One region of the Pseudomonas sp. ASL8 genome, then DNA from elsewhere that is predicted to be linked to it. Evidence: predicted binding sites of a transcription regulator. Region 1 holds the regulator's gene; each other region holds the start of a gene.

The links. The regulator FliA, encoded in region 1, starts transcription of late flagellar genes. The targets are predictions, from matches to a motif close to CTAAAGTTTNNNNNNNNNNNGCCGNTAA.
Region 2: AC1MEA_RS12150 (methyl-accepting chemotaxis protein) is a predicted target of FliA. The motif match lies at 1,710-1,737, and genes of this name have one in related genera.
Region 3: motA (flagellar motor stator protein MotA) is a predicted target of FliA. The motif match lies at 1,226-1,253, and genes of this name have one in related genera.

The regions. Positions count from the first base shown of each region.
Region 1 covers NZ_CM155278.1:5,560,152-5,563,427, reverse strand. The annotation lists gene flhF (flagellar biosynthesis GTPase FlhF) at 1-388, shown strand, start outside; gene fleN (flagellar synthesis regulator FleN) at 500-1,333, shown strand; gene fliA (RNA polymerase sigma factor FliA) at 1,330-2,070, shown strand; gene AC1MEA_RS25505 (chemotaxis response regulator CheY) at 2,334-2,708, shown strand; gene AC1MEA_RS25500 (protein phosphatase CheZ) at 2,728-3,276, shown strand, end outside.
Region 2 covers NZ_CM155278.1:2,653,311-2,656,586, forward strand. The annotation lists gene yiaY (L-threonine dehydrogenase) at 1-1,061, shown strand, start outside; gene AC1MEA_RS12145 (DUF2025 family protein) at 1,081-1,410, shown strand; gene AC1MEA_RS12150 (methyl-accepting chemotaxis protein) at 1,821-3,276, shown strand, end outside.
Region 3 covers NZ_CM155278.1:1,094,448-1,097,723, forward strand. The annotation lists gene motB (flagellar motor protein MotB) at 1-303, opposite strand, end outside; gene motA (flagellar motor stator protein MotA) at 307-1,158, opposite strand; gene AC1MEA_RS04980 (HDOD domain-containing protein) at 1,366-2,901, shown strand; gene rhdA (thiosulfate sulfurtransferase) at 2,947-3,276, shown strand, end outside.

The DNA of each region.
Region 1 (3,276 bases):
CGATCCAGCACTGCGTCTGCAGCTGGAAAGCCTCGCCGGGCGTGGTATCAAGGCGCGTAATTATCTGGTGCTGGCAACAACCAGCCAGAAACAGGTCCTTACTGCGGCATACCACAGCTACAAACGCTGCGGTCTGGCCGGCTGCATTCTCACCAAGCTGGATGAAACCGCCAGCTTGGGTGAGGTGTTAAGCCTGGCAATCAGTCATGAATTACCGGTGGCCTATCTGACGGATGGGCCACGGATACCGGATGATTTGCACTTGCCGCGCCGGCACCAATTGGTGAGTCGAGCGGTCAGTGTGCAAATGCAGGAAGAGCCGAGCGAGGAAGCTATGGCGGATATGTTCGCGGATCTTTATCACAGCCCGAACAAAAGGGTTGGGTAAAGCAAGACACTGGAATGTACCTACATCATGGTCTGCCTTGCTTTGTTCTCTCAACGAACTCGCAGTCAGTAATGTGGCCTCGGTCTAAGCAACACAAGGTAAAGAAATAACATGGGCAGCATGCATCCCGTACAGGTTATCGCGGTGACCGGTGGCAAAGGTGGCGTCGGCAAGACCAACGTGTCAGTGAATCTATCACTGGCTCTGGCTGAGCTCGGTCGGCGCGTCATGCTGCTGGATGCCGACCTGGGTCTGGCTAATGTCGATGTGTTACTCGGCTTGACCCCCAAACGTACCCTCGCCGACGTTATCGAAGGACGCTGCGAGCTTCGCGACGTGCTGCTTCAGGGCCCAGGCGGGATTCGTATCGTGCCGGCTGCGTCCGGCACCCAGAGCATGGTTCACCTGACGCCAGCACAGCATGCCGGGCTGATCCAGGCGTTCAGTGATATCGGCGATAACCTCGATGTGCTGGTGATTGACACAGCCGCGGGCATCGGTGAATCGGTCGTCAGCTTCGTGCGCGCTGCCCAGGAAGTATTGCTGGTGGTGTGTGATGAGCCGACCTCGATCACCGACGCTTACGCGCTGATCAAGCTGCTCAACCGCGATTACGGGATGAACCGCTTCCGGGTGCTTGCCAACATGGCACAAAGCCCTCAGGAAGGCCGCAATCTGTTCGCCAAGTTGACCAAGGTCACTGATCGCTTCCTGGATGTCGCCCTACAATACGTCGGCGCCGTGCCTTACGACGAATGCGTGCGCAAAGCCGTGCAGAAGCAGCGCGCTGTGTATGAAGCGTTCCCGCGCTCGAAGTGCTCCCTGGCATTCAAAGCCATCGCGCAGAAAGTCGACACGTGGCCGTTGCCGGCCAACCCGCGCGGGCATCTGGAATTTTTCGTTGAGCGGCTCGTACATCCAGCGAGTGCAGGACCGGTGCTATGACAGCCAGCGGCTATCGCATGTACAGCAAGGCGTCAAAAGACTCCCAGTACGAGCTGATCGAGCGTTATGCGCCGCTGGTCAAACGCATCGCTTATCACCTGCTGGCGCGTTTGCCAGCCAGTGTGCAGGTCGAGGACCTGATCCAGGCAGGCATGATTGGCCTGCTGGAAGTCTCGACCAAGTACGACGCCACCAAGGGTGCGAGTTTCGAGACCTATGCCGGGATTCGTATTCGTGGCGCCATGCTCGATGAAGTGCGCAAGGGCGATTGGGCCCCGCGTTCGGTGCATCGCAATACACGCATGGTCAGTGACGCAATTCGGGCAATTGAAGCTAAAACCGGTCGTGACGCTAAAGATCACGAAGTTGCGGCCGAACTCCAATTGAGTCTCGATGATTATTACGGGATTTTGAATGACACCTTGGGCAGCCGACTGTTCAGTTTCGACGATCTGTTGCAGGACGGCGAACATGAAGGGCTGCACGAGGACGGCGCAAGCGCTCACCTTGAGCCGTCGCGCGATCTGGAAGATGAACGCTTCCAGGCCGCGTTGGCAGATGCGATAGCCAATTTGCCGGAGCGTGAGCGACTGGTATTGGCGCTGTACTACGACGAGGAGCTGAACCTCAAGGAAATTGGTGAAGTGTTGGGGGTCAGCGAGTCGCGGGTCAGCCAGTTACACAGCCAGTGCGCAGCTCGTTTGCGAGGGCGTTTGGGGGAATGGCGAGCGCGTTGACAGACAGTGCGTGGCCCTTGGTGGTTTCGCGCTATCTGCAGGCCGGCTGTGCAAAGCGTTGCGTGCGAAGAAGATAAGACTAGGCAGGAGCCGGTCAGTCAGGGTCCTGTAAAGCCTGCTGTGCCAGCGTCCCGACCTGTTGATTTACCAAGCTCGTCGTCGTTTTCGTGCAGCCGTTGTGTGCTGCGCCGGTTTTTGATTGAACAGCGTATTCAGGTGCTGAATGCGTTAAAGACTGCTTGGAGGTCGAATTGAACAAGAACATGAAAATCCTCATCGTTGATGACTTCTCAACGATGCGGCGGATCATAAAAAACCTGTTGCGTGACCTGGGGTTTACCAATACGGCTGAAGCGGATGACGGGACTACCGCGTTGCCGATGCTGCAAAGCGGGAGCTTCGACTTTTTGGTGACTGACTGGAACATGCCTGGCATGTCCGGCATCGATCTGTTGCGTCATGTGCGTGCAGATGAACGCCTCAAGCATCTACCGGTGTTGATGGTAACGGCTGAAGCCAAGCGTGATCAGATCATCGAAGCCGCTCAGGCTGGTGTGAACGGTTATGTGGTCAAGCCTTTCACGGCTCAAGTGCTGAAAGAAAAGATCGAAAAGATCTTCGAGCGCGTCAATAGCTGATGTTTGCCGCGAGGGCTCTATGGAGCACACAGAATCGTCATCGGGCGACTTTGAGTCGACCCTGAAAAAACACGCACACGAGTTGGTCGATAGCCTTGAAAAGGGCCGGTTCGGCGATGCGGCGCAACTGATTAACGAGCTTAACAAGGCCCGCGACAGCGGCCTGTATCAAGAAGTCGGCAAACTTACCCGCGAACTGCACAGTGCGATCGTCAACTTTCAGATTGACCCGAACACGCCGCAAGCCGAAGAAGTCTCGCAGATCAATGATGCTACCGAGCGGCTGTCCTATGTGGTCAGGCTGACTGAGGCAGCGGCCAACCGCACCATGGATCTGGTGGAACTCAGTACACCGTTGGTGAACGGAGTTGGCGCCGAGGCTGCAGCCCTGAGTGCCGATTGGGGACGCTTCATGCGTCGCGAAGTCGGTGCTGAAGAATTTCGTGAACTGGCCCGACGTGTCGATGGTTTTTTGACGCGCAGCGAAAAGGAAACCCGGGAAGTGTCGGGCCACCTCAACGATATTTTGCTGGCTCAGGATTACCAGGACCTTACCGGTCAGGTGATC
Region 2 (3,276 bases), 2.7 Mb from region 1:
TTCGCAAAGCGTTGATCGTGACCGACGTCGGGCTGGCCAAGGCCGGTGTCGCGGCGAAAATCGTCGGGTTGTTGGCCGAAGAGGACATCGATGCCTTGGTGTTCGACGGCGCGCAACCCAACCCTACCGTGGGTAATGTCGAGAAGGGCCTGGCGCTGCTCAAGAACAGCGGCTGCGATTTCGTGATCTCCCTCGGCGGCGGCTCGCCCCACGATTGCGCAAAAGGTATCGCACTCTGCGCAACCAACGGCGGGCACATCAGTGACTACGAAGGTGTCGATCAGTCGGCCAAGCCGCAACTGCCTGTGGTTGCGATCAACACCACGGCAGGCACCGCCAGCGAGATGACGCGGTTTTGCATCATCACTGACGAAGTCCGCCACATCAAAATGGCCATCGTCGACCGCAACGTCACCCCCGTGCTCTCCGTCAACGATCCCGGACTGATGGTCGCGATGCCTAAAGGGCTCACGGCGGCCACGGGTATGGACGCACTGACCCACGCCATTGAAGCCTATGTATCAACGGCCGCTACCCCCATCACCGATGCCTGCGCCCTGAAAGCCATGGCGCTGATCGCCGATAACCTGCGCCAGGCCGTGGCCAATGGCAGCGACATGGTCGCGCGGGAAAACATGGCGTATGCGCAGTTTCTCGCAGGCATGGCGTTCAACAACGCCTCCTTGGGTTACGTGCACGCGATGGCTCACCAATTGGGCGGCTTCTATAACTTGCCCCACGGCGTGTGCAACGCAATTTTGCTGCCCCATGTCGAAAGCTTCAACGCCAGCGTCTGCCCGTCACGGCTGACCGACATTGCCCACGCCATGGGCGAAGACACGCGCGGCCTCTCCCCTGAAGACGGCAGCCGGGCGGCCATCGCCGCGATTCGCAACCTGTCTCACGCCGTCGACATCCCTGCAGGCCTCAGGGAACTGGGCGTCAAGGAGGAAGACATTCCGACCCTGGCTGCCAACGCCTTGAAAGACGCCTGCGGTCTGACCAACCCGCGCCCGGCTGAGCAGCACCAGATCGAAGCGATTTTCCGCAGCGCACTTTAATACGTCCCAGAGGTTAACCATGAGCATTACCTCGAGCGTCATTTGTGACGCTTCCGACCTGCTTAAAGGCTTTGTCGGCTACCACCACAAAGCGGACCGGTACATTGTCCGCTTCAGCGAAGACGCCTTCGGCATGGACGTCCCCGACCACACCATCACCCCCACTCACGAGTTTGTCTGGAAAGCCGGCGACAATCAGGTCATGACACTCAAGCGCGATCTGTTGGCATTGTTGCTGGAACAGAATATCGATGATCGGCTGAACATCACCGAGCCGTTGCGGATTTATGTGAGGCGCGTGGATTTGCCGGAGATCACGGCGGTGCGGAGGTTGAAGGGAGGGGCGTGAAGAGGCTTGAGCGTCAGGACAGACCCGTGTTTCCAGAACAGGAAACAGGTGTCTGTCCTTGATGGCACTGCAATAACGTCGGCTCAAATAGCAAAGTTGAACGCCACGGAAATCCTCGGCCGATGACCTTCGTAGCAAGGCACCGCGTGTATTAGCCAAGAGGGGAGCGCGCCTCCGGAGAAAATAAAGTCTGTGTGCGCAGGCTGACGACTGCGCTGGCACCATCATCGGGAAGTGAATGTTCGAAAGGTGTGACTGAGCGGGTATCAGGACTGTTGCGACGTTAAGTTTTTTTCGATCTCAAGTTACGAGACCCAAGGCCGTTACAGATATATAACTACAAGAATATGGCGGGTAACACCGTATGCGGCTCTCGCCATCCTCCCGGCCGGTCCACTATGAGAACACCTATGTTCGATAACTTTTCTATCCGCCTGAAGATTGTATTGCTCTCAGGACTTTGCCTGCTGGGTGTGGTTGGATTGATCGTCGGGATGAATCTTTACCAGACTAACCAGAATGACCAACTGGTCGGCGCCTCAAGCAAGAAAATGCTCACCGACAGTGTGCAGAACCTGTTGCAGGCAAAGGCGACGGAAAAAGCGTTGCTGGTACAAAAGACATTCGGTGAAAGCCTGCTGATCGTCAATGCAATGGCCGACCAGGTCATCGACATGCGCACCATGGCCAACCACCGCTCACTGGACGCCGCCGCGCTGCGCGAAGAACTCAACCACAGCCTGGGCACCGTCTTCGAACGCAATACCGGCGTGCTGGGTGTCTGGCTATCCTTCGAACCCAACGCACTGGATGGTCGAGACGCCGAGTTTGCCAATGACGCCAAGCACGGCGCCAATGAAGTGGGACGGTTTTCCTCTTACTGGAGCCGTGCAGATGGCACTGGCTTGAACACCGTCATTCTCGAAAGCGACATGAACAAAACTGAACTCAACCTCAGCGGCACGCCCTACAACACCTGGTACACCTGCCCGCTCCGTAGTGGCAAGACCTGCCTGCTTGAGCCTTACGCTGACACGGTCGGCGGCAAACTGGTGTTGATGACAACCATCGCCGTGCCCGTTCGTGTCGACGGCAATGTCATCGGTGTAGTAGGTGTGGACCTGGCCCTGAGTTCGCTACAGGCAGAAGCGGTCAGCTCCCAGAAAGAACTGTTCGACGGCGCCGGGCACATGCTGATTGTCTCCAGCAGCGGGTTGCTGACCGCCAACAGCGTCGACGCCGGCACATTGGGCAAGGGCATCGAGCAGGTCTTGGGCGGCGACGGTAAGGAAATCCTCCGGGCGATTGGTGCCAACAAGGTCAGCGTGGTCAAACAGGGTGACGTGATCCGGGCGATTCTTCCGGTGACACCGATCGCTGATGCCAAGCCTTGGGGTGTGGTTATCGACTTGCCAGAACAGGTGCTCCTGGCCGACGCGGTCAAATTGCAGGCCGTGCTCGATGCCGCGCAAACCAGTGGCACAGTCAAGGCCCTGCTGGTCGCAGCCCTCGCAGGTCTACTTGGCCTGCTGCTGATCTGGCTGACGGCCTCGGGCGTGACCCGGCCGATCAACAGTGTGGCGAGCATGCTCAAGGCCATCGCCAGCGGAGACGGCGACCTGACCCAACGCCTGAAATACGCCAAGCGCGATGAGCTCGGCGAACTGGTCATCTGGTTCAACCGTTTCCTCGACAAACTGCAACCGACCATCGCCCAGATCAAGCAAAGCGTCACCGAAGCCCGTGCAACCGCCGATCAGTCTTCAGGCATCGCCCGCCGTACCAGTGATGGCATGCAGGTGCAGTTTCGCGAAATCGATCAGGTGGCAACCGCTTCCAACGAGATGAGCGCCACCGCCCAGGACG
Region 3 (3,276 bases), 1.2 Mb from region 1:
TTTTTCTTGCTGGGGCACGGTCTCGACCTCAGGGTTCAAGGTTTTGTCGGGCGCAAGCGTTGGTGAACCACCCAGGTCAATGATGAACGGCGTGCCACTTTCGGTGAACCCGATCGGGTCTTTGAAGTACCCGGCAATAGCAAGTTTCTGCTCTGGAGTGGCCGAGGACATCAGCCACAACACCAGAAAGAACGCCATCATCGCCGTCGCAAAGTCGGCAAAGGCGATTTTCCAGGCGCCGCCGTGGTGCCCGGCGGCATAGCGCTTGATGCGCTTGACGATTATCGGCTGATTATTTTCCATGACTCAGCGACCGCGAACCGCTTGCTCCAGCTCACTGAAGCTGGGGCGATGCGCTGGATACAGAACCTTGCGACCGAACTCCACAGCCAGTGATGGCGGCATGCCCGAGGCCGAGGCAACCAGCGACGCTTTGATAGCTTCAAAAACGTTCAGCTCTTCCTTGGCGTCATGGGCCAGGGACGTGGCCAGCGGGCCGAAGAAACCGTAAGCAGCGAGAATACCGAAAAAGGTACCCACCAATGCCGCACCCACGTGCATACCGATCGCAGCCTGGTCACCCTCACCCAGCGAAGCCATGGTCACCACGATACCCAACACCGCCGCGACGATACCGAAACCGGGCATTGCATCGGCAACCCCGGTCACCGCGTGGGAAGGATGGTCCAGCTCTTCCTTCATGCTTTGTAATTCCATGTCGAACAAGCCTTCAAGCTCGTGCGGCGCCATGTTCCCTGACGACATGATGCGCAGGTAATCGCAGATGTAAGCGATCATGCGCTCGTCTTTGAGCACGCCGGGGTACTTGGCGAAAATCGGGCTGGCTGCGGCGTCTTCGATGTCGCCTTCAATCGCCATCATGCCTTCGCGGCGGCTCTTATTGAGAATCTCGTAGACCAGGCTGAGAATTTCAAGATAAAACGCGTGATTGAAGCGCGTGCCGAACATCTTCAGCGACTTCTTGATCACGAGGAGGGTCGTGTAACCGGGGTTGGCCTGGAGAAACGCACCCAATGCCGCGCCACCGATAATCATGACCTCGAAAGGCTGGATCAACGCGGCAATCTTGCCGTGAGAAAGGACGTATCCGCCGAGCACACTCGCGAAAACGACAATGATGCCGATAATTTTAGCCATAGATAGAGAGTTCTTACTGAGTCGGGTTCGAGGTCATGATCGGAAGTTCTTGAAACTCTTCTTCTACTTATCGGCATAAGTGCGCCAGACTATAGTCAGTTAAGGCGAAAAGCCAGTTCGGCCCGCACAGCGGGGAGTCTGGCGTCGATCGGTCCTTGAACCCGGCATACGACATTATCCTGACCTCTTAGCCGTACAGGCCCCTGCATGCCACCAGAAACCTCAGCACAGCTTCCCGTCCCACGCAGCCTCGACGCTTGGCTCAAGCAACTGGAGAGCATCCGCTTGCCTGTGCCAATCGCCAGCCACGAACGCGTGCTCGGTGCGCTGGCTGATAGCCGCCGCTCGTTACGCGAGATTGCCGAGCTGATGCAGGAAAGTCCGTCGCTGGTACTCAGCGTATTGCGCGAAGCCAATCATCACAGCACTGGCTTGTCGGAACCAGCGGAAAGCCTTGAGGTTGCCATCAACCGTCTGGGCTTGAAACGTACCGAAGAGTTGCTCCAGCGCCTGCCCGCACGGGCCCCGCAGGACATGCCGCCAGCCCTGCGTCAGTTACAGCTGATCAGCCAGCACGCGACGCAGCAGGCCAACGGGCTGTTCGCCGGTCGCATGGCTCGGCTCTGGCAGGACATTCACTGGGGCAGTTTGCTGTTCTTGTCGCCGCTGTGGCCAATGGCGGTCGCCCATCCCAAACTGCTTGAGGAATGGGAACTGAGGGTGATTCACAAGGGTGAGTCGGCGCTGATCGTTGAAACCCAATTGTTCGGCGTCAGCCTGCTCAAGCTGTGCCTGACAGTGGCCGAAGCCTGGCGCCTGCCCATGTGGGTCACGCAGGGTTATCGGCTGCTGATCAGTGAACGCCGATTGCTGGTCAAAGCGATACGTATTTCCCGCGATCATCTCCACCCGTTACGCCAGCGGCAACTGCTGGACGAGGACCCGGCCCTGCAACGCTGGCTCAACCATCCGGCCAATACCATCCTGCTGGCCAACGGCATCGCGCTGTCGGCGCAACAGGCCTGGGATACCCCGCACAGCCTGCGCTGGCAGTTGCTCACCAGCCTGTACCTGCAACAACCCCTGAGTGAAGTGCAACAGCAACTGCACCAACAGGCGGTGCAAAGCGCTCGCCAACATTGGGCGCGCGGGCTTTGGCACCCTGCAGAAGCGTTGATCTGGCCCTGGGAAACACGGCGAATGCACCGTGGCCTGCTGCCTGCGCCGCCACCGTCGGCCGATGCACTGCTGGCCTGGCGCAAATGCTGCACCGAGCTTTTGGTCGAGCCCAGCTGCTTCAACAACGCAATGCACCTGACCACTTCCGCCCGCGATGCGCTAGTGGCCTGCGGCATGCAGCGCGTCATGCTATTGATGACGGACCGCAACATGACCACCCTGCGCGTTCATCAAATTGCAGGGCTGGACAAAAGCGCGGCCAACCTCACGCTGCAAATCAGTGAAAGCACCGTCTTGCAGCGCCTGCTCGCGCAACCGACCCAACTGCGCCTGAGCCCCGCCAACAACGCGCAGTTTTCGGCGCTATTGCCCGGACAGCTGAAAGGGCTGTTTACCGGCGAGCATCTGTTGCTACGCTCACTCAGCAGCAACGGCAAGGTGGTCATGCTGGTGTTTGCCGATCAAGGGGGTGGACCCCTCTCGGAAATCAGCGTGCAGGCCTTTGGTAAAACCGCGCAATGCATCGAGCGCGCCTTAAGCAGCTTTAGCGCCCGCAAAGCCTGACGCGTAAGCTACAATTTGCCTCTTTTTTCTGATCTGGAGAACTAAATGCCGGACTTCTCTAGCTTGCCGCTGGTCATCGAGCCCAGCGACCTGCTGGCCCGCCTTGACGCGCCAGAACTGATTCTTGTCGATCTGACCAGTAGCGCGAGCTACAGCGCCGGGCATATTCCCGGTGCACGCTTCGTTGATCCGAAACGCACGCAAATGGGCCATCCACCGGCGCCGGGGCTTTTGCCGTCGCAGGCCCAGCTTGAAGTCCTGTTCGGTGAGCTGGGGCATAACCCTAAAGCGGTTTACGTGGTCTATGACGATGAAGGCGGCGGTTGGGCCGGACGCTTTATATGGTTGCTGGACGTGATTGGTCACTCACGCTCA